Regions from separate parts of the Arthrobacter sp. Y3224055 genome, predicted to be linked through region 2. Evidence: predicted binding sites of a transcription regulator. Region 2 holds the regulator's gene; the other holds the start of a gene.

Region 1 (15,125 bases), on a different contig from region 2:
CGCAGGTGAGGATGTCCACCAGCGCCTCGCCCGGGCCCGGATCGGGAACCAGGATGGTTTCGATGGAGACCGGAGCATTCTTTTCCAGGGCCACTACTGCCCGAACCTTGTGAACCATGCGGGAGTGATTCCTTCCTAGCGAAGTCTGGCGAGGCCGTCGTCGGCCGTCCTGCCCCATCCTAGGAACAAAACAGGGGCGCCACAATTTCCAAAACGATTGTTATGGAAACTGCGGCGCCCCGTGGCCCGCGGTCCGGATTCCGCCGGTGGAGCCTGCCGCTGCTAGACGCCCAGGCGTTCCTTGACCAGGGAGAGCGGCGGGTTCGTGGCGCTGCTGCCATCCGGGAAGAGCAGGGTGGGAACCGTCTGGTTTCCGTCGTTGAGCTTCTCGACGAGCTCCGCGGTGCCGGGGACCTCTTCGATATTAATCTCGGTGTAGCCGATGCCCTGCGCATCGAACTGGGTCTTCAGGCGGCGGCAGTACCCGCACCAGGTGGTGGAGAACATGGTGACGGTTCCGGCAGCAGGTGTGTAATCCAAGATGGCTCCTTCTGGTCTGAAAGCTTGTGTACATGTCAACGTCGCACCGGGCGCGGTCATTCCCGGCGCCGGCCGCGGCGGCTGCCGGGCGGGGAGTACCGCCGGGGTGCGAGGCCGTTTCGGGCCGCGCGCCGGGCTTCCGCCGCGCGGCTGGACCATAATGGAGGCATGTGCGGCAGATACGTCATGGCCCGGAGCACCGGCGACCTGGTGGCTTCCTTCGACGTCGATGAGTCCTATGTCGAAGAGATCCAGCCTTCCTACAACGTGGCTCCGACCGACGAGGTCCCCTTGATCATCGACCGCAAGCAGGCCGACGGCGAGGGAGTGTCCAGGAAACTCATCCTGGCGCGGTGGGGCCTCGTGCCGCCGTGGGCCAAGGACCCCCGCTCCGGCGCCCGCCTGATCAACGCGCGGATGGAGACCGTGACGGAGAAACCCTCGTTCCGAAAGGCGGCGGCCAGGAAGCGCGGATTGCTTGTTGCCGACGGGTATTTCGAATGGCAGAAGACCGAGGACGGCAAGATCCCGACCTACCTGCACGGCGCAGGCGACGAGGCGCTGGCTTTCGCGGCTTTGTTCGAGAACTGGCCCGACCCGGCCCTGCCCGAAGACCACCCGGAGAAGTGGCTGCGCACCTGCACCATCATCACCACCCAGGCGGCCGATGCGCTCGGGCATATCCATGACCGGACACCGCTGATCGTTCCGCCCGGCCTCTATGCGGACTGGCTGGATCCGGAAACAACATCCGAGGCCGACGTGCGGCAGCTGCTGGAGGCCATGCCCGAACCGCATCTTGTCCCGCGGCGGGTCAGTTCGAAGGTGAACAACGTGCGCAACAACGGGCCCGACCTCATCGACGAGGCAGCATGAGCGCCGTCGGGCGGCCCGGAAGCGGGGATCGTTCCCTGAGCGGTGTCCCCGCAGCCATTGTGCGCCGGCCCCGGCTGCCGGAAGCTGGGATGGAGTAGCCGCACCCGCGGCGCCACGGCGGGAACCAGGGGAGGAAGCCAATGTCCGGACGGTACGTGGCCAGTTCGACGGCGACCATTGCGGCGCCGCCGGACCGTGTCTGGTCCGTGATCACGGACCCCGAGGCCATCAGGGGATTCATGTTCGGCACCGACGTGCAGACCGATTGGAGCGTTGGCGGGCCCATCCGTTGGCGGGGCGAGTGGGAGGGCGAGGCGTACGAGGACAAGGGCCAGGTGCTGGAGTTCGAACCCGGACGGCGGCTGGTCGTCACGCATTTCAGCCCGCTGTCCGGCCGGGAGGACTTGCCCGAGAACTACCACCGTCTCGTCTGGACGCTGGAGGAAGTTCCGGGCGGCACGGAGTTCACGCTGTCGCAGGACAACAACGAGACCGCCGAGGCGGCGGAACACTCCAAGCTGATGTGGGACAAGCTGGTCGGCGACGTGAAGTACCTCGCCGAGCACGACGGCTAGGCTCCTTGGCCGCCGCACGGCACGCACCTGGCCGTCCTACCTGCACGGTAGGCCGTGCTGCTGCACTTAGCCGCAGTGCGGCCGCGCGCTGAGCCGACGTCGGCGGGAGGCCCGATTTTGTCAGTGCCCGAACCTAGGCTTGATCTTGGATTCGAATACATATTCGAATAGAATAAGAGGGTCAAGTTCTTCGGCGGGCGTGTTGGCAGGGGCGCTCGCCGGGGATTATGACCCGTTGTCCAGATGAAAGGCGACTGGGACATGGGTGTTTTCAGCGAAGCAGTTGACGTTGTGTGTTCCCCTGCCGGACAGCCGCTCCGGCTGCGCTGGCAGGGCAGGAGCTACCGCATCGTCGCGGAACCGGTGCGTTGGTACGAACGCCGCAAATGGTGGGCGGAGGAACTGCGTGCGGAACGGGGCCGGGGCGCGGGACTGGTGGACCATGAGATCTGGCGGGTGCAGGCGCGGCTGAACGGCCGGTCGCAGATCCGCACCCTGGACCTTTCCCATCAGGTGGATACCGGACGCTGGCGCCTGATCCGCGTCCATGATGCCGTCCGGGAGCTGAGCGCCTGACCGCACCACGGTACCCGCCGGCCTTTCTGTCAGCCCCCGGTTCGCCCCGGCAGTCCGCCGGATGCCGATCCCGAGACCCGACCGTTGTTTGGAATGTCCATGAGCTTTACCCACCTGCACGTATCCACGGCGTACAGTGCCCACTACGGTGTCTCCTGGCCGGAGGAACTGGCCGCTGCGGCCGCTTCCTTCGGAGCCGACGCCTTGGCCTGCACCGACCGGGACGGTCTCTACGGCACGGTCAAGCACCTGAAGGCATGCCTGGCGACGGGGATGGATCCGATAGTCGGCGTGGACCTGGCCGTCCAAGACGGCGGCGGTCGGGACACCGGCCGCGTTGTGGTGCTGGCCCATGGCGGGAACCAGGGCAGCGGTTACCATGCGCTCTGCCGCCTGGTCTCGGAAGCCCACGCCGGCACGGCTGCCCGCGGGCGTTCCGCCAGCCGCCGGACGCCCGGCGTGACGGTGGATCAACTCGCCCGGCATGCGGGCATTCCGGACGGCGGACCGGCCCTGACGGTGCTGGTGGGTCCTTTTTCCGACGTCGGACAGGCGCTGCGCCGCCGTAGCTACGCCGAAGCCCGCCGGCTGGCCGGACGCTGGCGCAGCGGACTGCCGGCCGGGGCGCTCGCAGTGGAAATTGTCTCCCACCTGAGTGCCCCGGGGGAGAATCTCAGTACCGCCCACGCGGTGCGGATGCTTAACCTGGCCGGGGAGTTGAATCTTCCCGCAGTGCTGACCAACGCCGTGCGCTACTGCGAAGAGGACGGCGCCGCCACTGCAGATGTGCTGGACTCGGCGAGGGCGCTGACAGCCTTGTCCAAGCTGCCGGATCTGCAGCCGAGCGCCCAGGGCTGGTTGAAATCCCCCGACCGGATGCAGGCCCTGGCGCGGGAAATCGTGCAGGCAGCCGGCGGCGGAAGCAAGGACGTCATTCGCCTGCTGGCCACGACGGAAGCGGTGGCCGACCGGTGCCGCATGGATCCTTACCGGGACATGGGGTTCAAGCGCCCGGTGGTCCCCGAAGCCTCCGTCATCGGGATCGACGGGGATCCCGTGGCCGAGCTGGTCCAGCGCTGCGAAACCGGCATCGCCGAACGGTTTGGCGGAATGTCCGGACGGGCGGAGAAGGAACTGCGGGACCGGCTGGCCCATGAGCTGGGCATCATCTCGCGGCTGGGCTTCGCCTCCTACTTCCTGACGGTGGCCGAAGTGTCGCGCATGATCACCGGGATGGGCGTGCGCGCCGCGGCCCGGGGGTCGGGTGCCTCGAGCCTGGTGAACTATCTGCTCTACATCAGCCACGTGAACCCCCTGGACCACGGGCTGATCTTCGAGCGCTTCCTCTCCCAGGACCGTTCCACCCTGCCGGACATCGACATCGATGTGGAAAGTGCAGAGCGGCACAACGTCTACCAAAAAATCTTCGACCGTTTCGGCAGCCAGCGGGTCACCCTGATGAGCATGCAGAACGGTTACCGTGCCCGCGGGGCGGTCCGCGACGCCGGCTTGGCGCTGGGCCTGCCGGAGGAGGAGATTTCGGGCATCGCCAAACAGCTCTGGCGGTTCTCCGCGCGCCAGTTCCGTGAGGCTATGGCGGAGAAGCCGGAGCTGCGCGCGTTTTCCGCCCAGGTGGAGCAGGACCAGCAGCTGGACCTGCTGGTGGATTTGACCGAACGGCTGGACCGGCTGCCCCGGCATATCTCCATGCACCCCTGCGGCGTGATCCTGGGCGACAGCTCGCTGTTGGACCGCACCCCTACCCAGCCAAGCGGGCTGGGTCTGCCGATGAGCCAGTTCGACAAACACGACATGGACCCGATGGGCATGCTCAAGCTGGACGTGCTGGGCGTGCGGATGCAGAGTTCCATCGCCTACGCGCTCAAGGAAATAGCCCGCATACATCCGGGCAAGGACGCCGTGACGGCAGCCGGCCGGCATCCGGTGGGCGAGGACGGAACCGGGCCCGACTACATTGCCGCGGACGGGACCATCAACCTGGAACAGGTCCCGCTGGACGACGAGCCGACCTATGAGCTGATCCGCAGCACCCACACCCTGGGATGCTTCCAGATTGAATCGCCGGGCCAGCGCGAGCTGGTGGGCAAGATGGCCCCGCGGGACTTCAACGACCTGATTATCGACATTTCGCTGTTCCGTCCGGGGCCGATGCAATCGGATATGGTCAGGCCGTTCCTGGAACACCGCCATGGCTGGGCGCCGGAGCGCTTCCCGCACCCGGATTTGATTCCGGTCCTCAAGGAAACCCACGGCGTCACGATCTTCCACGAACAGGTCCTGCGGACCTTCGACGTATTCACCGGTTGCGGACTGGCCAAGGCGGACGAATTCCGCCGGCTGCTGGGCAACGAGGAAGCCGAACCCGCGGTGGAGGAATACTTCCGCAACGCCTCGCTGGACCGGGGGTATCCGCCGGAGGTGGTCGACACGGTGTGGGGCACGCTGAAGTCCTTCGGCAGCTTTGGCTTCTGCAAAGCCCACGGGGCCGCCTTCGCGGTGCCCACCTACCAGACGGCCTGGCTGAAGGCCCACCACCCCGAGGCGTTCCTGGCCGGGCTGTGGCAGCACGATCCGGGAATGTACCCGCTGCGCCTGCTGGTGGCCGAAGCGCGGCGGCTGGGCATCCCGATCCTGCCGCTGGACATCAACCGCAGCACCGACCGCTACCAGGTGGAACGCGTACCCTCCGGCAGCGGCGAAAAGCTGGGGATCCGGCTGAGCCTGACCGGCATCTACGGGCTCTCGGCGGCCGAGCTCAAACGCATCGTCGCCGGCCAGCCGTACGAATCGCTGGCCGACCTGCGCGCGCGGGCCAAGGTCGGCAAACCCGCGCTCAAACGCCTGGCCCAGCTGGGCGCCTTCGACGAGCTGAACCGCCGGACCGGCCAGCGCGGCGGCCGGGCGGCCAGCCGGACGGATTTGGTCTACCATCTGGACCAGCCGGACAGCCGCCCGGTTCCCCAGCGCTACCAGCCCACCGAGGGCCAGCTGTCCCTGCCGCTGGGGGACTTGGAGCTGCGCCATCTGGTCCCGGTCTTCCCGGAACCGACCACGGTGGACAAGGTGCGCACCGAACTGGACCTGCTCTCGATCGACGCCAGCTCCCACCTGATGGAGAGCTACGCTCCGCTGCTGGCCCAACTCGGAGTCACCCAGGCCAAGGACCTGCTGCAGATGCGCAACGGGAGCGAAGTAATGGTGGCCGGCATCCGTGTGGCCACCCAGACACCGCCCATGCGCGGCGGCCGTCGGGTGGTTTTCATCAGCGTGGACGACGGCACCGGCTGCGTGGACGCCACCTTCTTCCAGGAAGCCCAGGAACGCTCCGGCCCGTTGCTGTTCGGCACCGAGATGCTGCTCATCCGCGGCCTCACCCGGCGGACCGGCCCCAGGGGAATCGGGCTGCAGGCGCTGGAGGCGTGGGACCTTTCGGACACTGCCAGCCTTCCGCTGCCGGGGCACCCTGTTCCTTCCGGGCCCGCTGCAGGACGGGGGCCGGCAACACCGGCGGCAGGACGAGGGCCGGCAACACCGGCGGCAGGACGGGGGCCGGCAACACCGGCGGCCGGCAGGGACGCCGCCCGCCAGGAAAAGCTTGGACCTGGCGAACTTGCCCGCCGCATGGCCGCCGAAGGACTGGATCACCGCGTGCCGGCCGGGTCCTGGCTGGCCGGTAGCCACGGGAACCGGGCAGGATGATGCGCGGCCAGACGCGGCTCGCCGGCCCCAGCGGGCGCGCAGCCCCGCCGCGGCGGTGTTGGTCGGGCTTCGCGTCAGCGGATACGATCGTAGAGGCTTGCAGCGCCCAAGTATGTCGCTGCAGTAACGGCTTACATCCACCATAAGGAGACCTCTGTGTCAGCGCCCCAGAACATCACCCTCATCGTCGACGGCGAAGAGAACCAGGTGACCGAGGGCACGACGGGAGCCGACCTTTACGGCGCCCGACGGGAGGTCGTCGTCGTCCGCGTCGACGGCGAACTGAAGGACCTGGACCAGCCGATCCCCGCCGGAGCCAAGGTCGAAGCCGTGACTATCGACTCTCCCGACGGGCTCAACGTGCTGCGCCACTCCACCGCGCACGTCATGGCCCAGGCGGTCCAGCAGCTGCGGAAGGACTCCAAGCTCGGGATCGGCCCGTACATCACCGACGGTTTCTACTTCGACTTCGACGTCGATGAGCCCTTCACCCCGGAGGACCTGAAGCAGCTGGAGAAGATGATGCTCAAGATCGTCAACTCCAACCAGCGCTTCGTCCGCCGCACCGTCTCCGAGACCGAAGCGCTCGCCGAGATGGCGGGGGAGCCGTACAAGGAAGAGCTGATCGGGCTCAAGGGCCACTCCGACGAGGCCGGCGAGGGCGCCAGCATCGAAGTGGGCGCCGGCGAACTGACCATCTACGACAACGTGGACGCCAAGAGCGGCGAAGTGGTCTGGAAGGACCTCTGCCGCGGGCCGCACCTGCCCAACACCAAGCTGATTTCCAACGCCTATGCGCTGACCCGCTCGGCCGCCGCCTACTGGCGGGGCAACGAAAAGAACAAGCAGCTGCAGCGCATCTACGGCACCGCCTGGCCCACCAAGGAAGACCTGAAGGCCTACCAGGAGCGGCTGGCCGAGGCAGAGCGCCGCGACCACCGCCGGGTGGGCGCCGAACTGGACCTGTTCTCCTTCCCGGATGAACTCGGCTCCGGCTTGCCCGTCTTCCACCCGAAGGGCGGCATCGTCCGCAAGGCGATGGAGGACTACTCGCGGCAGCGGCACACCGAGGCGGGCTACGAGTTCGTCTACACCCCGCACATCACCAAGAGCAACCTGTACGAGGTCTCCGGCCACCTGGACTGGTACCGGGACGGGATGTTCCCTCCCATGCATGTGGACGAGACCCGCGACCCCGAAACCAACGAGGTCGTCAAGCCCGGCCAGGACTACTACCTGAAGCCGATGAACTGCCCGATGCACAACCTGATTTTCCGCTCGCGCGGCCGGTCATACCGCGAGCTGCCGCTCCGGATGTTCGAATTCGGCTCCGTCTACCGCTACGAAAAGTCCGGCGTAGTCCACGGCCTGACCCGCGTGCGCGGCATGACCCAGGACGACGCCCATATCTACTGCACCCGCGAGCAGATGAAGGACGAGCTGACCACCACGCTCAACTTCGTGCTGGACCTGCTCAAGGACTATGGGCTCGACGACTTCTTCCTGGAGCTCTCCACCAAGGACCCGGAGAAGTACGTGGGCGCCGATGAGGTCTGGGACGAGGCCACCCGCACCCTGGCCGAGGTCGCCGAGGCATCCGGCCTGGAACTGGTGCCGGACCCGGGTGGAGCGGCCTTCTACGGCCCCAAGATTTCGGTACAGGCCCGCGACGCGATCGGCCGCAGCTGGCAGATGTCCACCATCCAGCTGGACTTCAACCTGCCCGAACGGTTCGAACTCGAATACCAGGCAGCCGACGGCAGCCGCCAGCGCCCGGTCATGATCCACCGCGCCCTGTTCGGGTCGGTAGAGCGCTTCATGGGCCTGCTGATCGAACATTACGCCGGCGCCTTCCCGGCGTGGCTCGCCCCGGTCCAGGTGGTCGGCATCCCGGTGGCGGAGGCGTTCAACGACTACATGCTGGAGATCGTGGCCAAGCTGCGCGCTCAGGGCATCCGCGCCGAGGCCGACCTGGGTTCGGACCGCTTCCCGAAGAAGATCCGGACCGCCAGCAAGGACAAGGTTCCGTTCGTGCTGATCGCAGGCGGCGAGGACGCCGAGGCCGGAGCCGTCTCCTTCCGCTTCCGCGACGGCAGCCAGGACAACGGCATCCCGGTGGACGAGGCCGTGTCCCGGATCGTGCAGGCCGCCGCCAGGCGCGGCAACTGACGATGGCCGAGACGACCGAAGCCATGACCGACCGGACCGGCGACGAGGTGACGGACGGCTTTGAGCTGCCCGGCGTGCCGGATGCCTTCCAGCGGCTCTGGACGCCGCATCGCATGGCCTACGTCAAGGGCGGCCAGGGCCAGTTCAAGAACAAGGACGAGTGCCCGTTCTGTGTGGCTCCGGCCCGCCCCGACGAGGAATCGCTGATCGTCCACCGCGGCGAGTTCGCCTACGTGGTGCTCAACCTGTTTCCTTACAACCCCGGGCACCTGCTGGTCTGCCCGTACCGCCACGTGCCCGACTACACCGACATCACCGCGGAGGAGACCGCCGAGTTCGCCGAGCTGACCCAGACGGCGATGCGGGTCCTGCGGAAGGTGGCCAACCCCAGCGGCTTCAACCTGGGCATGAACCAGGGCGAAGCCGGGGGCGCCGGGGTGGCGGCGCACCTGCACCAGCACGTGGTGCCCCGGTGGGGCGGCGACGGGAACTTCTTCCCGATCATCGCCCAGACCAAGGCGATCACCGAGACCCTGGACGAGGTCCGCAAGCAGGTATCCCAAGCCTGGCCGGCACGGTAGCGCGGCGATGCTCAACAAGTACGCGCGCGGGTTCTTCGGAAAGCTGTTCTCGCCGCTGGCCCGTGCCCTGATCCGGATGGGCGTCTCGCCCGACGCCGTCACCATCGTGGGCACCCTCGGGGTCTCCGTGGGGGCGCTCGTGTTCTACCCGCTGGGGGAGCTGTTCTGGGGAACGGTCTTCATCACGGCGTTCGTCTTCTCCGACATGGTGGACGGCCTGATGGCGCGCATGCTGGAGCGCAACAGCCGCTGGGGCAACTTCCTGGATTCCACCCTCGACCGGCTGGCCGACGGCGCGGTGTTCGCCGGCGTGGCCATCTGGTTCTTCACCGGCGGGGAGAACACCGCCATCGCCGTCTCCGCGCTCGTATGCCTGCTGCTCGGCTCGTTGGTCTCCTATGCCCGGGCCAAGGCCGAGTCGCTGGGCTGCACCGCCGCGGTGGGCCTGGCCGAACGCTCCGAGCGCCTGGTATCCGTCCTGGTTTTCACCGGCCTGACCGGACTGGGCCTGCCGGAGGTGGTCCTGCTGGTGGTCCTGGTGCTGCTGGCCGCCGCCAGCCTGCTGACCGTGGCCCAGCGGATCATGGCCGTCTACCGTCAGACACAGCAAACCGCCTGATCCGCCCCGGACCGCCCAGGCCCCCGGTTGGGGCCCCGAGGAAGGTTACGTCATCGGTGACCCAGCGCACCGGGCCGGACGTATGATGAGGTGTACGTTTCCTACCGACTCCTAGGGGCTTTTAGTGTCCAGCAGTGAAGAAACTTCAACTCACGCGCCCGTGACCGGCAGCAGCCGCGTCAAGCGGGGCATGGCCGAGATGTTGAAGGGCGGCGTCATCATGGACGTCGTGACTCCCGAACAGGCCCGCATCGCCGAAGACGCCGGTGCGGTGGCCGTGATGGCCCTTGAACGCGTTCCGGCGGATATCCGCGCCCAGGGCGGCGTGTCCCGGATGAGCGACCCGGACATGGTGGACGGCATCATCGACGCCGTCTCCATCCCGGTAATGGCCAAGGCCCGCATCGGCCACTTCGTCGAGGCGCAGGTGCTGCAGTCCCTCGGCGTGGATTACATCGACGAGTCCGAGGTGCTGACCCCGGCCGACTACACCAACCACATCGACAAGTGGAACTTCACCGTTCCCTTCGTCTGCGGCGCCACCAACCTGGGCGAGGCCCTGCGCCGCATCAACGAGGGCGCGGCCATGATCCGTTCCAAGGGCGAAGCCGGCACCGGCGACGTCTCCAACGCCACCGGCCACATGCGCCAGATCCGCTCCGAGATCAAGCGCCTGTCGGCAATGCCCGAAGACGAACTGTACGTGGCCGCGAAGGAACTGCAGGCCCCGTACGAGCTGGTCAAGGAAATCGCCGCCACCGGCAAGCTGCCCGTGGTGCTGTTTACCGCCGGCGGCATCGCCACCCCGGCCGACGCCGCGATGATGATGCAACTGGGCGCCGACGGCGTGTTCGTCGGCTCCGGCATCTTCAAGTCCGGCAACCCGGCCGAGCGCGCCGCCGCGATCGTCAAGGCCACCACCTTCCACGACGACCCGGACGTCATCGCCAAGGTCTCGCGCGGGCTGGGCGAGGCCATGGTCGGCATCAACGTGGACGAGATCCCGCAGCCGCACCGCCTCGCCGAGCGCGGCTGGTAAGTACCGACGACGGCGAACGCCCGGTCCCGCACGACAGTGCGGGACCGGGCGTTTGCCGTTTCCGGGGGGTTGCCCTTCCGGGGCCGCCGTTACGGGACGTCCCCGCGGCCGGCCGGGGCGCTGCTGGCCCGGTCGAGGCCGCGCCTGGCCAGCAGCGGCGCGAGGTCGGCGTCCCGTCCGCGGAAGCTCCGGTAGGCCTGCAGCGGGTCCATGCTGTTGCCCCGTGAGAGTAGTTCGCGGCGGAAACGGTCTCCGTTGCCGCGCCGGAGTCCGCCGTTTTCGCCGAACCAGGCGACCGTGTCTGCGTCGAGGATTTCGCTCCAGATGTAGGAGTAATAGCCCGCCGCGTAGCCGCCGGCGAAGATGTGCTTGAAGTAGCCGGTGCGGTAGCGGGGCGGGACCAGGGGCAGGTCGATTCCGGCGTCGGCCAGCGCCCGCCGTTCGAAGGCCGGCGGATCCTCGACCCGCTGCCCGGCGGACAGGCTGTGCCACGCCAGGTCGAGCACGCACGCGGCCAGGTACTCGGTGGTGGCAAAGCCTTCGCCCCACAGCTGCGCAGCCTTGATGCGGTCCACCACCTCCCGCGGCAACGGCTCGCCGGTCAGGTGGTGCCTGGCGTAGCTGCCGGCGACCTCCGGCTCCAGCATCCACATCTCGTTGACCTGCGACGGGTACTCCACGAAGTCCCGGGGCACGTTGGTGCCCGAGAGGCCGGGGTACTCCACCCGGGACAGCAGGCCGTGCAGCGCATGGCCGAACTCGTGGAAAAGCGTCACCACGTTGTCGTAGCTGAGCAGGGCCGGCTCGCCGGGAGCGGGCTTCGGGATGTTCAGGTTGTTCATCACGACGGCGCGCTGTCCCAGCAGGTGGGACTGCTCGACCAGCGAATCCATCCAGGCACCGCCGTTCTTCGTGTCCCGGGTATGGAAGTCGCCGATGAACAGGCCCAGCCGGGCACCGTCGTCGTCCATCACTTCCCAGATCCGGGCCTGCGGATGATAGGCGGCGAGGTCCGGCCTGGCCTCGAACCGCAGCCCGTACAACCGGTTGGCGGCGAAGAAGACGCCGTCGGCGAGCACGCGTTCGAGCTCGAAGTACTGCCGCAGTCCGGCCAGGTCCACGCTGTAGTCGCGGCGGCGCACAACCTCCGCATAGTAGGCCCAGTCCCACGGCTCGAGGGGGTGGCCGGCCGCCTCGGCGAGGATCTCCGCCTCGGCGCGGGCGTTGGCGACGGCCGGCGGGACGAGCCGCGCCAGCATGTCCTGCACGGCCGCGAGCGAGGGCGCCGTCTGCCCGTCCAGCACATACTCGGCATGATTGGCGAAGCCGAGCAGCGCGGCCCGCTCGGCCCGCAGCTCCGCCGTGCGGGCCGCCAGCTCCAGCGTCCGGTGGCCCGCTTCGCCGCGGCCCACCGATGCCTCATGCAGGCGGCGGCGGGTGCCGCGGTCGGTGAGGGTTTCCAGCGCCGGCTGGGCGGTTGGCAGGGTCAGGACCAGTAGCCATCCGTCGTCGTAACCGGCGTCCCGCGCCGCGAGTTCGGCGGCGGTCAGGTCGTCGTCGGCGAGCCCGGCCAGTTGTGCGCGGTCGGTGACATGTACCGCGGCGGCATTGCCGGCGTTTAGCAGTTCCCGAGAGTACTCCGCGTCCAGCTCCGACAGCTCCACGTTCATGGCGCGCAGCCGCTCCTGGTCTGCCGGGGGGAGCTGGGCGCCGGCCCGGCGGAACTTCTTGCGCAGCTCGGTGAGCAGGCGCAGGTCTTCGCCCTCGAGGCCTTCGGCGGCTTCGTCGACCGCCGAGACCCGCCGGTAGAGCGCCGCATGCAGGTAGATGTTGTCACGGTGGGCGGCCCGCTGCGGGGCCATCCGTTGCTGCAGCTCCATCACGTCGTCGGTGGCGTCGGCGGCGGCGAAGTTGTCCAGCACGGCGCTCACCCGGTACAGCGTGCGGCCGGACCGTTCGAAGGCGACGGCGGTGTTCTCGAACGTCGCCGGTGCCGGATTGGCCGCGATCGCCTCGATTTCCGCCAGTTGCTCGCGGAACCCGGCCTCGAACGCTTCCGGATAGTGTTCAAGGCGGATCGCGGCGAAATCGGGCAGCTCATAGGGGAGGACACTGGGTTCCAGGAAGGGGTTGGCCATGCCACCACTTTGCCATGGGTACCCGGCGTCCCCGCCGTACCTGCCGGGGGCACGCCGCCGCGCCGCCGTGGTGCACGGCACAGCCGGACTTACACTTGCGGCATGAGCAGGCAGCCGCCCGAGGGCCCGACGGGTTCCCCGGTGCGGGAACCGGGCCGATGCCTTCACCGGGCAGCGGTGTCGCGGACTCCCGCAACGGCGGCGGCGTTGGCCATCGCGGCCCTGCTGCTGGCCGGCTGCGGCCCGGGGCGGGAGGCCGCCGGACCGCCCGGCACAGGGCCGGCCGACACCAAGCCGGCGGCGGTGCCCTCCGGATCCGGCCCACCGGGGAGCGGCGGCGCGGGGGAGGCGCCGCCGTCGACCTCCGCACCGGAGCCCGCCCCGGAGCCGGCGGCGACGGCCGGCGCGGGCCCGGCGTGCCCGGGAATCCGCTGCGCCACCGTAGCCCTCACCGGCGACCTGCTGCTGCACGAGCCGCTCTGGGAGCAGGCGGCCGCCGACGCGCGGCGGACCGGGAAAGGAACCTTGGACTTCGAGCCGATGTTGGCGGCCCAGGAGCAATACCTGGACACCGCCGACCTCGCCGTCTGCCAGCTGGAAACCCCGTTGGCCGGTGACGACGGACCGTACTCCGGCTACCCGGCGTTTAACGCGCCGCCGCAGATCCTCGACGCCGCCGCCGCCCTGGGCTACGACGCCTGCACCACCGCCAGCAACCACGCGTTCGACCACGGCACCGCCGGCCTGGAACGGACCCTGCAGGCGCTGGACGCGCGCGGCCTGGCACACACCGGCACCTACGCCAGCGCGGCCGAGGCCGAGGAGGTACTGGTTCTGGACACCCCGGCCGCGCGGATCGCGTTCATCACCGGCACCTTCTCGCTGAACGGGCTGGAGCCGGATCGGCCCTGGCAGGTGGACGTGCTGGATCCCCCGGCGATGATCGCCAAGGCCAGGAAGGCCCGGGCGCAGGGCGCGGACATCGTCCTGGGAGCGGTGCATGCCGGGGACGAATACACCGCCTACGCCAGCCCGCAACAGCAGGAGGTTGCCCACGCGTTGGCCGACAGCGGCGAGTTCTCCTTGGTGTACGGGCACCACAGCCACTCCGTCCAGCCGATTGAGCGCCACGACGGCACCTGGATCGTCTACGGGCTGGGCAACACCCTCGCCGCGCATGCAACCCCGAACATCCTCAACACCGAGGGGTTGATGGTCCGGGTCCGGTTCAGCCAAGCCGGCGACGACGGCGCCTGGGAGGTGGCGGGGCTGGACTGGCTGCCGGCCACGTTCGACGGACCCGGGCACCGCTGGTGCCCGGTGGCAGCGGATGCGCTGGCGGCAGCCGCGAAGTCCGGGGACTGGTGCGTGTCCGAACAGGCGGACGCGGCCAGCCGGCTACGGACCAAGGCGACCGTCGAGTCCATGGGAGCCCCGACGGACGTCGCCCGCGAGTGGCTGCTCAGCGGCGATTGACGCCGCGGTCCGTCGCCCAACCGGCTCAGCGGCGGGCCAGCAAAGCGGCAGTCCGGCGTCAGCGCGGACGGGCCGCCGCGTCGGCGCGGGCTTCGGCCTCATGCGGAATGTCCAGCGCCACGTCGTTGAAGCTGCCGTAGCGCCGCTCGACGGCGTGGCGGATCAGGTAGTCGGCCACGGCCGGGTTCTTGGGCAGCAGGGAACCGTGCAGGTAGGTGGCAATGATGTTCCGGTAGCGGGCGCCCTCGGTGCCGTCGGTGCCGTTGTTGCCCTGGCCCTTGGTGACCCGTCCCAACGGCCGGACATCGCTGCCGAGGGTGGTCAGTCCGCTGTGGTTCTCGTACCCGATAACCGTGCCGAACTCGCCGCTTTCGAGCACGGTGTTGCCGATCAACCGGGTGGGCCCGCCCACGGTTTCGGCATCGAGCAGCCCGATGCCGGTGATGACCTCGCCGGTGTGGGTGGTGAACCGGTGGCCGAACAGCTGGTAGAGGCCGCAGACCGCCAGCATCGGCAGGCCGTCCTCGGCCAGCTCCCGCAGCCGCCCGCCCTGGGCCAGCAGGTCGGCCTGGATCTTGTTCTGGCCGGAGTCCTGGCCGCCGCCGCCCACGATCAGGTCCACCTGCTCGGGGAACGCGTCGCCGGGGTTGTACTCGTGCAGCCGGACGTCGTAGCCGCGCAGCTCCAGGCGCTTGCGCAGCACCAGGACATTCCCCCAGTCGCCGTAGATGTTCATGTCCCGCGGGTAGAGCTGGAGCAGGTCGATAACAGGAGCGTCCATCAGGAGACCACTTCCACTTCGGTCAATTTGCCGAG
Region 2 (15,125 bases):
GTAGCACTCAGCGGACCGTTTTCAACGGCCGCTATGAACGGGGCGCCGTGCGTGGACCAGGTCACCAGCGGCGGCGTCATCGCGGGTTGGGTGACGTCGAAGTTCCAGTGCTGCACACCGTAGGAGTGCACAAAGTAGAAGCGCTCCTCTTCGATCCCGGCAAACAGCCGGCTGCCCTCCGCGGCGTCCACGGTGTTCCACCCCATGTGGGGCACGACCTCCGCCGGCAGCGCTTCCACGGTTCCCGGCCATTCCCCGACGCCCTGCGTGCGGACGCCATGTTCCACGCCTTCTTCGAACATGACCTGCAGGCCAACGCAGATTCCCAGCACGGGCCGGCCGCCGGCCACCCGGCGTCCGATCCAGCGAAGCGCGTCCACGGACTTGAGCCCCTGCATGACCGTGGCGAAGGCGCCGACGCCGGGAACCAGCAGGCCGTCTGCGTCGAGGACGTCGTCGGAGGCATGGCTCAGCGTGACGTCGGCACCCACGTGCTCCAGCGCGCGGACTGCCGAGCGGACGTTCCCGGAACCGTAGTCCAGTACGGTGACCTTGGGCGCAGCCGTCACAGGGCTCCCTTCGTCGAGGGAATGCCCTCGACACGTGGATCGGCTTCGACGGCGGCGCGGAGTGCCCGGGCGAAGGCCTTGAACTGGGCCTCGACGATGTGGTGGGGGTCCCTGCCGCCCAGCACGCGCATGTGCAGGCAGATCTGGGCGTGCAGTGTGATCGATTCGAACACGTGGCGGGTCAGCGATCCGGTGAAATGTCCGCCGATCAAGTGGTACTCCTGGCCTGCCGGTTCTCCCGTGTGCACCAGGTAGGGCCGGCCGGAGATGTCCACGACGGCGTGGGCCAGCGCCTCGTCCAGGGGCACCGTGGCTTCGCCGAAACGGCGGATCCCGGCTTTGTTGCCCAGCGCTTCCTTCAGGGCGTCGCCGATGGTGATGGCGACATCTTCGACGGTGTGGTGCGCGTCGATGTGCGTGTCCCCGCTGGCCTTCACGGTCAGGTCGACGAGCGAGTGCTTCGCCAGGGCGGTGAGCATGTGGTCGTAGAACGGCACGGTGGTGCTGATCTCGGAACGGCCGGTGCCGTCGAGGTCCAGTTCAACCAGCACGGACGACTCGCTGGTGATGCGTTCGAGGCGTGCGGTACGTCCGGTGGTGGTTTCCACGGTCATGGGAGTCCTTTGACGAATTGGTCGACCGGCACGAGCCGGTTCGCTCTTACTAGTTTAGGAGACGGGGCTCGCCACGAGGGCCTTGATGCCGTTGAGGAAGGCTGTGGTCTCGGCCTCAGTGCCGGCGGTTACCCGCAGATGGCCCGGGATCCCGACGTCGCGGATCAGCACGCCGGCTTCCAGCAGTCCCTGCCACACCGAGCGGGGGTCCTCCAGCCCGCCGAAAAACACGAAGTTTGAGTCGGACGGCGCCGGGTCGAGTCCCAGCTCGGCCAGCCCGTCGACAATGCGGTCCCGTTGCGCCTTGATGTCTTCGACGTTGGCCAGCAGCGCATCGGCATGGTCCAACGCGGCCAGGGCCGTTGCCTGCGTAACGGCGGAGAGGTGGTAGGGCAGGCGGACCAGTCGCAGCGCATCGGTAATCTGCGGTGCGGCGGCGAGGTACCCGACCCTGGCGCCTGCCAGCGCGAAGGCCTTGCTCATGGTGCGGGAAACGATGAGCCGCTCCCGCCCCGGCAACAGTGTCAGCGCGCTCGGCGTTCCGGCGTGGGCGAACTCGGCGTAGGCCTCGTCCACGATCACGATGGCCTTGGAGGCTTCCCCCGCTTCATACGCCGCCTCCACGACCTCAAGGCCCAGGGCGGTGCCCGTCGGGTTGTTCGGGGAGCAAAGAACGACCACGTTTGCCGCGGAGCCGGCCACAGCGGCGGCGGCAGCGTCCGGGGACAACGTGAAGTCTGCCCCCCGCGGAACGGCCACATAATCCGTGTCCGTCCCGCTGGCCAGCAGCGGGTACATGGAATAGGTGGGCGGGAAGCTCAGCAGGGTGCGGCCGGGGCCGCCGAAGGCCTGGAGGATTTGCTGCAGGACCTCGTTCGATCCGTTGGCGGCCCAAATGTTCTCTGCGGTGAGGCCGTGCCCCAAGTAGCGGGCCAGCGCCGTCCTCAGCTTCGTGAACTCGCGATCCGGATACCGGTTCAGACCCGCGGCAGCCTCGCTGACGGCCGAGACGATGGCCTGACGGACAGCATCGGGCAGGCCATGGGTGTTTTCGTTGACGTTCAGGAGGACGGGAACCTCCAGCTGGGGCGCACCATAGGGCTCCAGGCCCCGGAGATTTTCCCGCAACGGCAGGCGGTTCAGGCGTTCTAACTGCTCACTCACCGGTCCAGTTTAAGCTTCGGCCCGCCCGGGGCAGGAATCGGGCGGGCCGAAGCAGCTCATATTACGGCTGCCTCAGCGCGCGGACGGGACCAGCAGCTGCTGCCCGGCGTGGACGATGTCCCCCTGCAGGCCGTTCAATTGCGCGATCTCGAAAATGACATCGTGGGGGTTGCGGTCCGGCGCGGACTGCACTGCTATGTCCCACAGTGACTGGCCGCTGCCGACCGTGACGGTCGCCGCCGGCCCCGGCCCCAGCCCCCCGGCGGCGGCCATTGCCGGAGCAGTGAAGAAACCGATCAGGGTCAGGGCTGCGGCCGCGGCGAGCATCAGCGGCAGGCCGATCAGCAACAAACGGCCGCGGCGGGTCAGCCGCAGGCCTGTGCTGGTACGAAGGCCAGCGGGCTGCGGTGCGAGCTGGGCGGACATGGTGCCACCTTTCCGATATTCGATCTATTTCGGCTGGTTTCGATCGTCTTGCAACGGTATTCGAACGTATCTTCGAATACGTCTTCTACAGTTTTAGCACTGGTGATCGAACATTGTCGAGACTCAGTCGAACAAATGTTTGAAATTCGCTACCGCCTCGCCTAGCGTTGTAAGCGTCGGGCGGCAGTAAGAGCAGTGCATCAGCCGCCACCGACAAAACAGTTGAGACAACAGTCCATGTGCGGTTCCGCTACGGCGCCGGCGCAGGGACCACTACGGGGAGACCGGGGCCGGACATGTCGGAAGAGACCACCACCACTGCCGGAGCGAAGCGACGCGGCCGGCCCGTCAAAGTGGGGCGCAGCCTGACGCCGAGGCAGAAGAAGATCCTGGAAACCATCCAGCGCTCCGTTATGTCACACGGATACCCTCCGTCCATGCGCGAGATCGGTGACACGGTCGGTCTGGCAAGCCTGTCCAGCGTCACGCACCAGTTGGCCCAACTGGAGAAGATGGGCTACATCAGGCGCGACCCCAAGCGTCCCCGTGCCATGGAAATCCTGACCCCGCTGACACTCGAGCACGGGGGTGTGGAAATCGTCGGAGTCGATGAACCGCAACAGCTGCGCAGCTCCAGCGGCGTCGCCGTATCCGAGCTGACCACGTCATCCGACACGGCGATGGTGCCGCTGGTGGGAAGGATCGCAGCGGGCGGGCCGATCCTGGCGGACCAGGCGGTCGAGGACGTCATGCCCCTGCCGCGGCAACTGGTGGGACACGGCGAGTTGTTCATGCTCAGGGTCTCGGGCGATTCCATGATCGATGCGGCCATCTGTGACGGCGACTGGGTCGTGGTCCGCCAGCAGCACACGGCCGAGAACGGCGACATCGTGGCGGCGCTGCTCGACGACGAAGCAACGGTCAAGACCTTCCGGCAGCGCGACGGCCACACCTGGCTGTTGCCGCAGAATACCCAGTACGAACCGATTCTTGGCGACCACGCAACCATCATGGGCAAGGTTGTCTCGGTGATGCGGGCCCTCTGACGCGCCCGGTCTCCCCGGTCCGCGCTGCAGCCACCCCGGGATCCCCTGCCCGCACGGGCGGTCCCCGCGCAGGGCCCCGCTCGCTCCGGAACGGGCGTGCCCCCAACCCGTTCAGGCTGAGGCCGTAGCCAGCCTTTCCAAGACCTGGCGGGCCGTGGCGCCGTCCTTGGTACTCCAGAAGGGCGGCAGGGCGCTGCGGAGGAAACTCCCGTAGCGCGCCGTCGCCAGCCGTGAGTCCAACACGGCCACCACTCCACGGTCGTTTGACGCGCGGATCAGCCTCCCGGCTCCCTGGGCCAGCCGCACGGCCGCATGGGTCGCCGAGACCGTCATGAAACCGTTTCCCCCGGACTGCGCCACGGACCGGGTTCGGGCAGTCGTGAGCGGGTCATCCGGCCGGGGGAACGGAATCCGGTCGATGACCACGAGCCGGCACGCGGAACCGGGAACGTCGACGCCCTGCCAGAGCGTCATGGTGCCGAACAGGCAGGTGTCGGGCTCTTCGGCGAATTGGCGGACCAGCGCGCCCATCGACGATTCGCCCTGGCACAGGATGGTCAGGTCGGTGCGCCCGCGCATCTCGGCCGCGGCTTCTTCTGCCGCACGCCGCGAGGAGAACAGGCCCAGGGCGCCGCCGCGCGAGGCCAGCAGCAGCTCCTCGAGTTCATCGAGCTGTTCCGGGCTGGTGCCCCGGCCCGGCTTCGGCAGATGCGACGCCACGTAGAGCACGCCCTGCCTGGGGTAATCGAAGGGGCTGCCCACGTCCACGCTGGAATAGGCGGGCGCGCCGGCTCCGAGCAGTCCGAGCGACCCGGCGACGGCATCGAAGGTCCCCCCGACCGACAACGTCGCCGATGTCAGCACAACGGTATGTTCGTCGAACAAGCCCTCACGCAGCCGGGACGCCACCGAGAGCGGCGCTATGTTCAACGTTGCCGGCTGGTCGTCATTGGCGGCGTAGTCGCCGGCCTCGCCATAGGTGCTGGGACGGGTCGCCCAGATGACCTCCCGGGAGTCCGGAGCGGACAGCAGCCGTTCGGCCAGTTCCAGCACGGCCGCGAGCCGTGAGCGCGCCATCTGCCGTCCGCCGTCCGCTGCCCCCGCACCCTCGGGCTTCGAGTCGGAGAGCGCCGCGCGGGCCGCTTCCCGTACCTGCGCAAGAACCAGCTCATGCTCCTCGCGGAGGCCGGCCGCCAGCAGGCCGGTGGGCACCGACTGCAGGACGTCCTCCAGCGCATCGGCGGCGGAGTTCAAAGGCTCCACGCTGATCCCCGTGTGTTTGCGTGCCGTCGAGGCGGCGGTACGCACCATGGCGGCGGAGAGTTGCCCCGCGACGGCGCTGGTGACGCGGTCCTGCAGCTCATGGGCCTCGTCGATGACCACCACGTCATAGTCCGGGAGTACCGCGACGCCCTCGAAGGCGTTGATGGCCAGCATGGCATGGTTCGTGATCACGATGTCTGCCTCCGCCGCGCGGCCCCGTGCCAGTTCGCTGAAGCACTCGGCGGCCAGGGGACACTTCTGGGCGCCCAGGCACTCCATGGAGCCGACGGAGACCTGTCGCCAGGCCCGGTCGCTGACACCGGGCACCAGTTCATCCCGATCCCCGGTGTCGGTCTCCTGCGCCCACTCGCGCAGGCGCACGACTTCCTTGCCCAGCGCGCCCGAGGCGCCGGAAGCCGACGCTGCGCCGGCCGGAGCAGGATGCGGAACCGCGTCCTCGCCGAGGCTGAACAGCGCCGCCGGCGCGTCCTCGTCCGGAAAGCCGCCCGCGAGCTTGTGCAGGCAGAGGTAATTGTTCCTGCCCTTGAGCAAAGCGACGTCCAGCGGCCTGGGCAGCTCGTCGGCGACGGCCTCCAACAGCCGGGGCAGGTCCCGCTTGACGATCTGCGATTGCAGCGCCAACGTTGCCGTGGAGACGATCGCCGGCTTCTCCCCCTCCAGCGCCTGGACCATGAGCGGCACCAAGTAGGCCAGCGACTTGCCGGTGCCTGTGCCCGCCTGCACCAGCAGGTGTTGCCGGCGCTCGAAGGCCTCGGCCACTTTCGCCGCCATCTCGTGCTGGCCGGCACGGTGCTGCCCGCCCATCTCCTGTACGGCGACGTCAAGCAGCCGCAGCGCCTCACCGGCGGGAACCTGGAGGTCAGTCATGCCGGAGGAACTGTTCCAGCTCCGATGCCAGACCCTCGCGCACCATCACGTCGAGCCGCGTGCCGTCCCCGCCATGCTCCATGGAGAGGATCTCGGCGTCTTCATTGTGCAGGCGGCTAATCACTTCGCCGCGGTCGTAGGGCACCAGCAGCTGCAGCTTCACACTGGGCCGCGGGATTGTCTCGCTGACGAGCCGAAGCAGCTCATCAATGCCCTGCCCGGTCCGCGCCGAGACCACGACGTGCCGCGGTTCACGCTGGCGCAGTCGCTCGACCACGAACGGATCGGCGGCATCGGCCTTGTTCAAGACGACGATTTCCGGAATGTGCCGTGCTTCGATTTCGGTCAGCACCTCGCGCACCGCGGCGATCTGGCCCTCCGGGTCGGGATGCGAGACGTCGACGACGTGCAGGATGACGTCGGCGTCGGCAACCTCCTCCAGGGTGGAGCGGAAGGCTTCCACCAGCTGCGTCGGCAACGACCGGACGAAACCTACCGTGTCGGCGAGCGTGTAACCGATACCGTCCGGTGTTTCCGCCCGGCGGACGGTCGGATCCAAGGTGGCGAAGAGCGCGTTCTCGACCAGCACACCCGCATCGGTCAGGCGGTTGAGCAGCGACGACTTGCCGGCATTGGTGTAGCCGGCGATTGCCACCGACGGCACGGCATTGCGGCGGCGGTTGGCGCGCTTGGTTTCCCGTGCGGGCTTCATGCCGGTGATCTCCCGGCGCAGCTTCGCCATCCGGGTACGGATGCGCCGGCGGTCCAGCTCGATCTTCGTCTCACCGGGCCCGCGGGAACCAATGCCGCCGCCGGCCGCCCCCACCCGGCCGCCGGCCTGCCGGGACATGGACTCGCCCCAGCCTCGGAGCCTGGGCAGCAGATACTCAAGCTGGGCCAGCTCTACCTGGGCCTTGCCTTCGCGGCTCTTGGCATGCTGAGCGAAAATATCCAGGATGAGCGCGGTGCGGTCAATGACCTTGACCTTCACGATGTCTTCCAAACCGCGGCGCTGCGACGGCGAAAGCTCGCCGTCGACAATGACCGTGTCGGCGCCGGTGGACATCACAATGTCGCGCAGTTCCTGGGCCTTGCCGGAGCCCAGGAAAGTCCCCGGATCCGGCTTCAACCGGCGCTGGACAATACCGTCCAGCACCTCGGAGCCGGCTGTCTCGGCCAGCGCTGCCAGCTCCCGCAAGGAATTGTCGGCGTCGTCGGCCGTGCCTTCGGTCCAGAGACCGGCGAGGACAACGCGCTCCAGGCGCAGCTGCCGGTACTCAACCTCGGTGACGTCCTCAAGCTCGGTGGACAGGCCGGCTACGCGCCGCAGGGCGCGGCGTTCCGCGAGGTCCTGCTGGTCGCCGTCGAATTCGGAATGCTCGGCATCAAGTTCGGAGAGTGCCTGGGCTCTGCCGCCGACGCCCTGTTTGCCGCGCGCGGCGGTGTCGCGGGCCAGGATACGGTCGATGACCGCCTGGATTTCGTCAGGCGTCATTTCCGGTTCCGGTGTCGGCTGGGGGTGGTTGGTGGTCATGCTCTCCTTCGAAATGTCCGTGGTCTTATCGTAGTCCTCCGGGATGCGGCCGGCAGAGCCCGAAGATGCAGTTTGTGGATGATTCGCCAAAAGTCCTCCTGGCATGGGCCCGGGCGCTGCCGGGCGGGAAAGGCGGGGCTGCCGCCCGGCCGGGCGGCAGGGCAAGCAGCGGGTGCCGGGGGCCGCCGCAGCCCTTGCGGCGGCTGCGGCACCGGATCAGAAGGGACTCGAGTGAGCCTTCGGGAACGGTGATTGCCCGGCGGCCGGGGAGGTCAAGGCCTCAACCATCGGCACGCGCTGTCCGGCTACGAACGGGGACAGCAGGTTACGGCGCAATCACAGGTTTTTCATGCCTCCCACGGTATCAGAGCCGACGTTGCTTAGGTGGGCCTAGATACCGATTCCGCGGTCGGCGCACTAATCTGGCCGATTATGGGAACAGAGCACTACTTCAGCGCGCAACCAGGCAATCCCGAGGTTCGCCGCACCCTCACCGTCGAGCTGGATGGCCACATGCGGCAGCTGCAAACAGCCGGAGGCATCTTCAGCCCGGACGGCCTCGACAAGGGCACGGCGGTGCTTCTGGACGAGGTCCCGCCGCCTGCTCCGGAAGGCAACCTGCTCGATGTCGGCTGCGGGTGGGGACCGCTCGCGCTCACCATGGGGCTGAAGTCCCCCGGTGCCACGGTGCTGGCCGTAGATGTCAATGAACGCAGCATCGCCCTGACCAACGACAACGCCGCGTCGCTGGGGCTGGCCAATGTCCGTGCCTGCCGCCCGGAAGACGTTGACCCGGCCCTGCAGTTCCACACCATCTGGTCCAATCCTCCGATTCGGATCGGCAAGAGCGAGCTTCACGCACTGTTGCTGATGTGGCTGCCCCGCCTCGCACCGGGGGGCACCGCCTGGCTGGTCGTCCAGAAGAACCTGGGATCGGACTCGCTGCAGCGCTGGCTCGCGGCCGAACTGCCGTCAGACTACGCGGTCAGCCGTGAAAGCACCGCAAAGACGTTCCGGGTGCTCTGCGTGCGGCGGGCCGGTTGAGCCGCTTCGGTCAGGCCACCACGCCTCGGGACACGAGCACGGCGGGGCCGCTCAGCTCCACGTGTTCCCGTCCGTCGGCCGCAGGGATGAACCGGACCCGGACAACGCCGCCCGGCACGCCGACCTGCCAGTCGTCGGGTGCGCCCGCACCCGCCCAGTAGCGGATGGCGGCGGCGGCAGCGCAGGCGCCGGTCCCGCAGGACTGGGTCTCCCCTACCCCGCGCTCGTGCACGCGCATGCTGATGTGCCCGGCGCCGTCGGCGACGAGGGGTTCCGCCGGCACGACAAATTCAACATTCGTTCCGTTCTCCGGGACCGGGTCCACCGCCGGCGCGTGGAACAACTCGGTGGCGGCCAGTTCTTCGAGCCCGGCGAGGGCGACCACGGTGTGCGGGTTCCCCAGACTCACCGACAGTGCCGGCCGCGGCACCTGGAGGCCGCCTGCGCTGACCGTCGAATCCATCGCCCTGGCGGCAGCCTCCGCCGGGTAGATGAACTCCCACGGCCCCATGTCCACGGCGTAGCCGTTGGCTGACCGGCTGACCGTTTTGGTTCCCGCCCGGGTTCCGATGGTCAGCGACTCACCGGCCGGCAGCTGGACGAGTCCTTCGGCCAGCAGAAAGTGCACGAAGACGCGGACCCCGTTGCCGCACATTTCCGAGGTCGAGCCGTCGGCGTTGTAGTAGTCCATGAACCACTCGGCCTCCGGCGCGCTCTCCAGCAGCTCGCGGCCCTCGGGAAGGTGCCGGGACCGGACCGCACGGATGAGCCCGTCGGCGCCGATGCCGAGGTGGCGGTGGCAGAGGCCGGCGACCGCCTCGGCCCCGAGGCGCTTGGCCCCGTCGGGATCGGCAATGAGCACAAAGTCGTTGCCGGTGCCGTGTCCCTTGGCAAAGGGCAGCCCGGCGAGGGCCGACAGATGATCAGGCATGGGGTTGTTCACGGCTCAAGCTTAGCGATGAGCGCTGCCGCCTTGTCCGCCGCCAGCGGATCCTCCCAGTCCAGCCAGTGAATCCTCGGATCGGCGCGGAACCAGGTCAGCTGGCGCCGGGCGAACTTGCGGGTGGCGGCGATGGTGTCCTCGGCGGCCTCGTCCCGGGTCCATTCACCGTCGACCACCTTCAGGAACTGGGCGTAGCCGAGCGCGCGCGAGGCAGTCCGGCCCTGGCGCAGGCCCTGCCGGTCCAGTGCCGCGACTTCCTCCAGCAGCCCGCGTTCCACCATCGTATGGACGCGGCCGGCCAGGCGGTGCTTGAGCCGCTCGCGGTCCACCCGGAGGCCGATCTGAACGGTCGGGCGGACATACTCCCGCTCCGGCATGTAGGAGCTGAACGGACGCCCGGTCAGTTGCCGCACTTCCAGCGCCCGGATGACCCGGCGGGCGTCGGCCAGCCGCCCGGCGGACACCGGGTCGACCTGCCGCAACCGCTCCCGCATCGCTGCGAGGCCGAGCCTTTCCAGCTCCTCTTCGAGGCCGCGGCGCAGGGCCGGATCGGTACCCGGAAACTCGATCGCATCCAGGGCGGCCCGTACATACAGTCCGGAACCACCGACGAGGATGGCCCGGCGCCCCCGCCCGTGCACGGCGTCGATCGCTTCCCTGGCCTGGTGTTGGTAGGCAGAGACACTCGCCTCTTCCGTCACGTCGAGGATGTCCAGCAAGTGGTGCTCGATGCCTTGCCGCTCGGCCGGATCGATTTTGGCCGTGCCGATGTCCATGCCGCGGTAAAGCTGCATGGCGTCGGCGTTGATTACTTCCCCGCCCAGCCGCCGGGCCAGCGCGACGGCGAGATCCGATTTTCCGGAGCCGGTGGGACCGACGACGGCGATGACCGCCGGGCCGCGCGGCGCTTGGGGGTGGACCGGCATCGCCGTCAGGCGGTTCGGCCCGGCAGCGCGGGCATGCCCAGCGACACCTGGGAGGGCTTGCCCGCGGCGGCCGGTACCGCACAGGAATCCGCCTGGGAGCGGTCCCACGCGTCCCCGGCGCGCGAGCGGCGCAGCTGGTAGTCCGCTTCGGATGCCGGGTCGGCGATCAGGTGGAACGGTGCCGCCTCGGTGACGGTCACCGTGACCAGATCGCCCGGCCGCGGCGTCGGCGCGCCCGCGGGCACGGAAAAGTGCACCAGCCGCTGATCCCGGGCCCGCCCGGAGAGCCGGTGGGTCGCTTCCGCCTTGCGTCCCTGCTGCGCGGTCACCATGACCTCGAGCCGGCTGCCCAGTTGTTTGGCGTTCTCTTCGGCGGCAATCCGGTCCTGCAGGGCAATCAGGCGCTCGTAGCGTTCCTGCACCACGGCCTTGGGCAGCTGGTCCGGCAGTTCCGCGGCCGGCGTGCCGGGCCGCTTGGAGTACTGGAAGGTGAAGGCACTGGCGAAGCGGGCCCGTTCCACCACCTCCAGCGTGGCTTGGAAGTCCTCCTCCGTCTCCCCGGGAAATCCGACGATGATGTCGGTGGAGATGGCCGCGTGCGGAATCCGTTCCCGGACCTTCTCGAGGATGCCGAGGAATTTCGTGGACCGGTAGGACCGGCGCATGTCCTTCAGGACCTTGTCCGACCCGGACTGCAGCGGCATGTGCAGCTGCGGCATGACGTTGGGTGTTTCGGCCATGGCGTCGATGACGTCATCGGTGAACGCCGCCGGGTGCGGGCTGGTGAACCGGACCCGCTCGAGGCCGTCAATGCTGCCGCAGGCCCGCAGCAGCTTCGCGAAGGCGCCGCGGTCGCCGAATTCCACGCCGTAGGAGTTCACGTTCTGCCCCAGCAGCGTGACCTCGATGGCGCCGTCGTCGACGAGGGCCTGGACCTCCGCCAGGATGTCCCCCGGCCGGCGGTCGCGTTCCTTGCCGCGCAGCGAGGGCACGATGCAGAACGTGCAGGTGTTGTTGCAGCCGACCGAGATGGAAACCCACCCGGAGTACACCGCGTCGCGCTTGGTGGGCAGCGTCGAGGGGAAGACATCGAGCGACTCGAGGATTTCCAGCTGCGCCTCGTTGTTGTGCCGGGCACGTTCCAGCAGGGCGGGAAGCGAACCCACGTTGTGGGTGCCGAACACGACGTCGACCCAGGGCGCCTTCCGGAGGATCGTCTCCCGGTCCTTCTGCGCCAGGCAGCCGCCGACGGCGATCTGCATGCCGGGGTTGCGTTCCTTCACGGGGGCGAGCTGGCCAAGGTTGCCGTACAGCTTGTTGTCGGCGTTCTCCCGCACCGCACAGGTATTGAACACCACGACGTCGGCCTGCCCGCCTTGGGACTCGACCATGCCGGCCGCCTCGAGGAGCCCGGCAAGCCGCTCGGAATCGTGTACGTTCATCTGGCAGCCGAACGTGCGCACTTGGTAGGTGCGGGCTTCGTGCTGCGTCTCGATGGGCGGGGCTGGGGCAGTCAAACTCACCTTACAAGGGTACGGCCTGCGGCGGGACCGGCCACAATTCGCACGGCCGGCAAATCAGTACCAGTTATTGGTCAGCTGGAAGTCCAGGGCCAGGCACGGCGAACCGTACCGGGACTCGATGTAATCCAGGCCGCGGTCGAGCCGGATCCGGAAAACATATCCGCCGTCGGTCGATTTCTCAACGCCGGCGTTGCCTTCCGACTCCTGGTTCCAGAGTTCTTCGAGGCAGGCCAATTCCCCGGCACCCCAGCCGGGGGCCTGGCTTGCTGCTCCGGTGCGGGCGTCGGCTGGCTCCGGGCCGGTCGCGGGCGCCTCGGCAGGAGCCGAGGAGCCGCCCTGGTCTGCCGGCGCGCCGGCCGCCGGTGCCTGTTCTTCGGCCGCGCCGGCTGCGGCCTGCTGATCGCTTGCCCCCGGTGCGGTTTGTTCTTCGGCCGTGCGCCCGGCAGCTGCCTTACCGGCTGGGTCTGTCGCCGCGCCCTCCCGTGCCGCGCCCGCCTGCGCTCCGGCGTCGCCGCGTTGCCCCGGATCCGTCGGGCCGGAGGCTTCCTTCTCCGCGGGCTCTGCTGCAGGGGTTTCGGGCGCCCGTGCGGCGGCAGTTTCCTTTTCTTCCGTGCGCGCCTCCGGCGCCCGGTCGGCCTTCGGGGCGGTTGCGTCGGTGGACGCTTCCTCCGTTTGCTGCCGCTGGGCCGCACGCGCCAACGGCCGCTGCCCCTCGTCCGGGTCGCTCCAGCCCATCAGTTGCTTCACCGGGGCTGCGATGAGTCCCACCGCTGCGGACGGGCTATGGCCGTTGTGGAGGGCGCCCGCTGCCCCGGTTGCGCCGAGGGCGGCCACAGAGCCGAGAGTCAGCCCCGCCGCGATCCGGAGGCGGCGCCGCCTGCGGTTGCTCCTGCGTAGCTGGGTGGATTTTCGTCGTTGATTCTGCGATGGGCTCACAGTCGCACAATGATACCGACCAAACCCCGGAAAGTCTCAATTGCATAACGAAGCCGTTTAGAACTCCGGGTTGGCGGCGGTGCCGAGTTCCTCGTCGGCGACCCGGTAGGCCAGCGAGGGTGGATAGCCCTTCCGTGCCAGCATCGAAACCAAGCGCCGCAGATGCTTGTCCCTGGCCGACCTGTCGTTCAGTTCCCAGTCGGGACGGATCTTGCGGCGAACAAGTCCCCGCGCGGCTTCCAGCTCATCGTCGGGCGAAAGCTGGTCAAGTGCCTGCTCGGCGATGTTGCCGGAGATACCCTTCTCCGCGAGTTCCCGCTTGAGGGCAGCGCGCGCCAAGGAACGGGTCTGGGAGCGGCTGCGCACCCACATTTCGGCGAACCCGGCGTCGTCAATGAGATTGACTTCTTCGAATCGGTCGAGCACCGCCTCGGCGACGTCGTCCGGGACGCCGCGCTCAGCCAGCTTTGCGGCCAGCTGCGCGCGGCTTTTCGGGGACCGTGTCAGCGCGCCCAGCACAATCGAGCGTGCCACCGCATGGGGATCCGCCTCGGGCGCCAGGTCGGCCGGGCTGCCCGGCGTTGGCCCGGCGGCCGGACCATGCCTGCGGGCCACCTAGAATCCGTCGACTGCCTTGAGCTTCGGTCCGCCTTCTTCTCCGCTGTCCGGAACGGGGTCGATCCCGAGCTTCTGTCGGATTTTGCGCTCCAGCTCATCGGCCAGGTCCGGGTTGTCGATGAGGAACTTGCGGGCGTTTTCCTTGCCTTGGCCCAGCTGGTCGCCGTCGTAGGTGAACCAGGCGCCCGACTTCTTGACCAGCGAATGTTCCACGCCCATGTCGATCAGGCCGCCCTCGCGGGAAATGCCATGACCGTACAGGATGTCGAACTCGGCCTGCTTGAAGGGCGGAGCCATCTTGTTCTTGACGATCTTGGCGCGGGTACGGTTGCCCACCGGGTTGGCGCCGTCTTTCAGGGTCTCGATGCGGCGCACGTCGATGCGCACGGAGGCATAGAACTTCAGCGCCTTACCGCCGGTGGTGGTCTCCGGGCTGCCGAAGAACACGCCGATCTTTTCGCGCAGCTGGTTGATGAAGATGGCCGTGGTCTTGGACTGGTTGAGCCGCCCGGTGATCTTTCGCAGGGCCTGGCTCATAAGTCGGGCCTGGAGCCCCACGTGGCTGTCACCCATTTCGCCCTCGATCTCAGCGCGGGGCACGAGGGCTGCGACGGAGTCGATCACGATGATGTCGAGGGAGCCGGAGCCGATCAGCATGTCCATGATTTCCAGGGCCTGCTCACCGGTATCCGGCTGCGACACCAGCAGGGCGTCGGTGTCCACCCCGAGTTTCTTGGCGTATTCCGGGTCCAGCGCGTGCTCGGCGTCGATGAAGGCTGCGATGCCGCCGTTGCGCTGGGCGCTGGCCACGGCGTGAAGCGCCACGGTGGTCTTGCCGGAAGATTCAGGACCGTAGATCTCGACCACGCGGCCGCGCGGCAGGCCGCCGATGCCCAGGGCAGCGTCCAAGGCGATCGAGCTGGTGGAGATCGTTTCGATCGGGGCGCGCGTGTCGTCGCCGAGCCGCATCACCGACCCCTTGCCGAACTGCTTGTCGATCTGCGCCAGCGCAGCTTCCAGTGCCTTCTCGCGGTCAGCTGGTGCGGCCATTGTTCACCTCAGTCTCTTGCGGCCCTCGGGCCATTTTTTGTCTTGACGTCTTCCGACCGTAACCGCCGGTTCGGACAAAATGGGATCGGCAGCGGAGCGTGTGGATGATCCGTCCACTCGGGGGTCTGTGTAGAAGCTTAGCGGGATCCGAACACACTTTCGAACATATCGGCATTGGGCGCGGCGTGTCTGTTCAGCCGCGCGGCTCGCGGTCCTTGCCCCATCGCCTCTCGGGCGGAACGTCCTGGACATCGCAGAGGGCCAGCCACACGGTTTTGGGCGGGATTCCCGCGGCCAGCGCTTCGGCCGCGGTACGGCCCCCGAGCTGACCCAGCACCAGGTCGGCAGCCAGGACATGCGAGTATGCGGGACCGAATTCATCGTCCATCAACCGCCAGAAGTCACTGGTTCGCACGCGTCCATCTTCTCACGTGTCCGTCCGGCCTCAACCGGCCGGACGGAGATTCGGCGCCGTCGGAATAAGGGTACGGCGCGTCAGGCCGCCGTTGCCCTGCGTGTGCATGCTGCTCATTACAATGAGCCCATGACAGACCACGCCACAGGCAGCGCAGATGCAGGGT

What was found. Region 2 encodes LexA, which represses DNA repair genes until DNA is damaged. Its sites were predicted from a motif close to TCGAACANNTGTTCGA; they were not measured.
Region 1: the regulator LexA is predicted to act here: its motif matches at 2,143-2,158, upstream of AC5RTY_RS05720 (DUF6504 family protein).

Annotation. Positions count from the first base shown of each region.
Region 1 is NZ_JBNHGB010000002.1:83,095-98,219, forward strand. It holds gene AC5RTY_RS05700 (S-(hydroxymethyl)mycothiol dehydrogenase) at 1-118, opposite strand, end outside; gene AC5RTY_RS05705 (glutaredoxin domain-containing protein) at 283-540, opposite strand; gene AC5RTY_RS05710 (SOS response-associated peptidase) at 709-1,416, shown strand; gene AC5RTY_RS05715 (SRPBCC domain-containing protein) at 1,557-1,991, shown strand; gene AC5RTY_RS05720 (DUF6504 family protein) at 2,253-2,567, shown strand; gene AC5RTY_RS05725 (DNA polymerase III subunit alpha) at 2,667-6,287, shown strand; gene thrS (threonine--tRNA ligase) at 6,444-8,456, shown strand; gene AC5RTY_RS05735 (HIT family protein) at 8,459-9,037, shown strand; gene pgsA (phosphatidylinositol phosphate synthase) at 9,045-9,656, shown strand; gene pdxS (pyridoxal 5'-phosphate synthase lyase subunit PdxS) at 9,781-10,695, shown strand; gene AC5RTY_RS05750 (M3 family metallopeptidase) at 10,785-12,833, opposite strand; gene AC5RTY_RS05755 (CapA family protein) at 12,936-14,309, shown strand; gene AC5RTY_RS05760 (type 1 glutamine amidotransferase) at 14,368-15,090, opposite strand; gene AC5RTY_RS05765 (MurT ligase domain-containing protein) at 15,090-15,125, opposite strand, start outside.
Region 2 is NZ_JBNHGB010000005.1:29,141-44,265, forward strand. It holds gene hisH (imidazole glycerol phosphate synthase subunit HisH) at 1-569, opposite strand, end outside; gene hisB (imidazoleglycerol-phosphate dehydratase HisB) at 566-1,183, opposite strand; gene AC5RTY_RS12575 (histidinol-phosphate transaminase) at 1,238-2,347, opposite strand; gene AC5RTY_RS12580 (LysM peptidoglycan-binding domain-containing protein) at 2,420-2,773, opposite strand; gene lexA (transcriptional repressor LexA) at 3,070-3,819, shown strand; gene AC5RTY_RS12590 (ATP-dependent DNA helicase) at 3,931-5,970, opposite strand; gene hflX (GTPase HflX) at 5,963-7,504, opposite strand; gene AC5RTY_RS12600 (class I SAM-dependent methyltransferase) at 7,937-8,548, shown strand; gene dapF (diaminopimelate epimerase) at 8,559-9,479, opposite strand; gene miaA (tRNA (adenosine(37)-N6)-dimethylallyltransferase MiaA) at 9,488-10,417, opposite strand; gene miaB (tRNA (N6-isopentenyl adenosine(37)-C2)-methylthiotransferase MiaB) at 10,423-11,940, opposite strand; gene AC5RTY_RS12620 (hypothetical protein) at 11,995-12,876, opposite strand; gene AC5RTY_RS12625 (regulatory protein RecX) at 12,934-13,491, opposite strand; gene recA (recombinase RecA) at 13,492-14,544, opposite strand; gene AC5RTY_RS12635 (DUF3046 domain-containing protein) at 14,738-14,959, opposite strand; gene AC5RTY_RS12640 (MarR family winged helix-turn-helix transcriptional regulator) at 15,089-15,125, shown strand, end outside.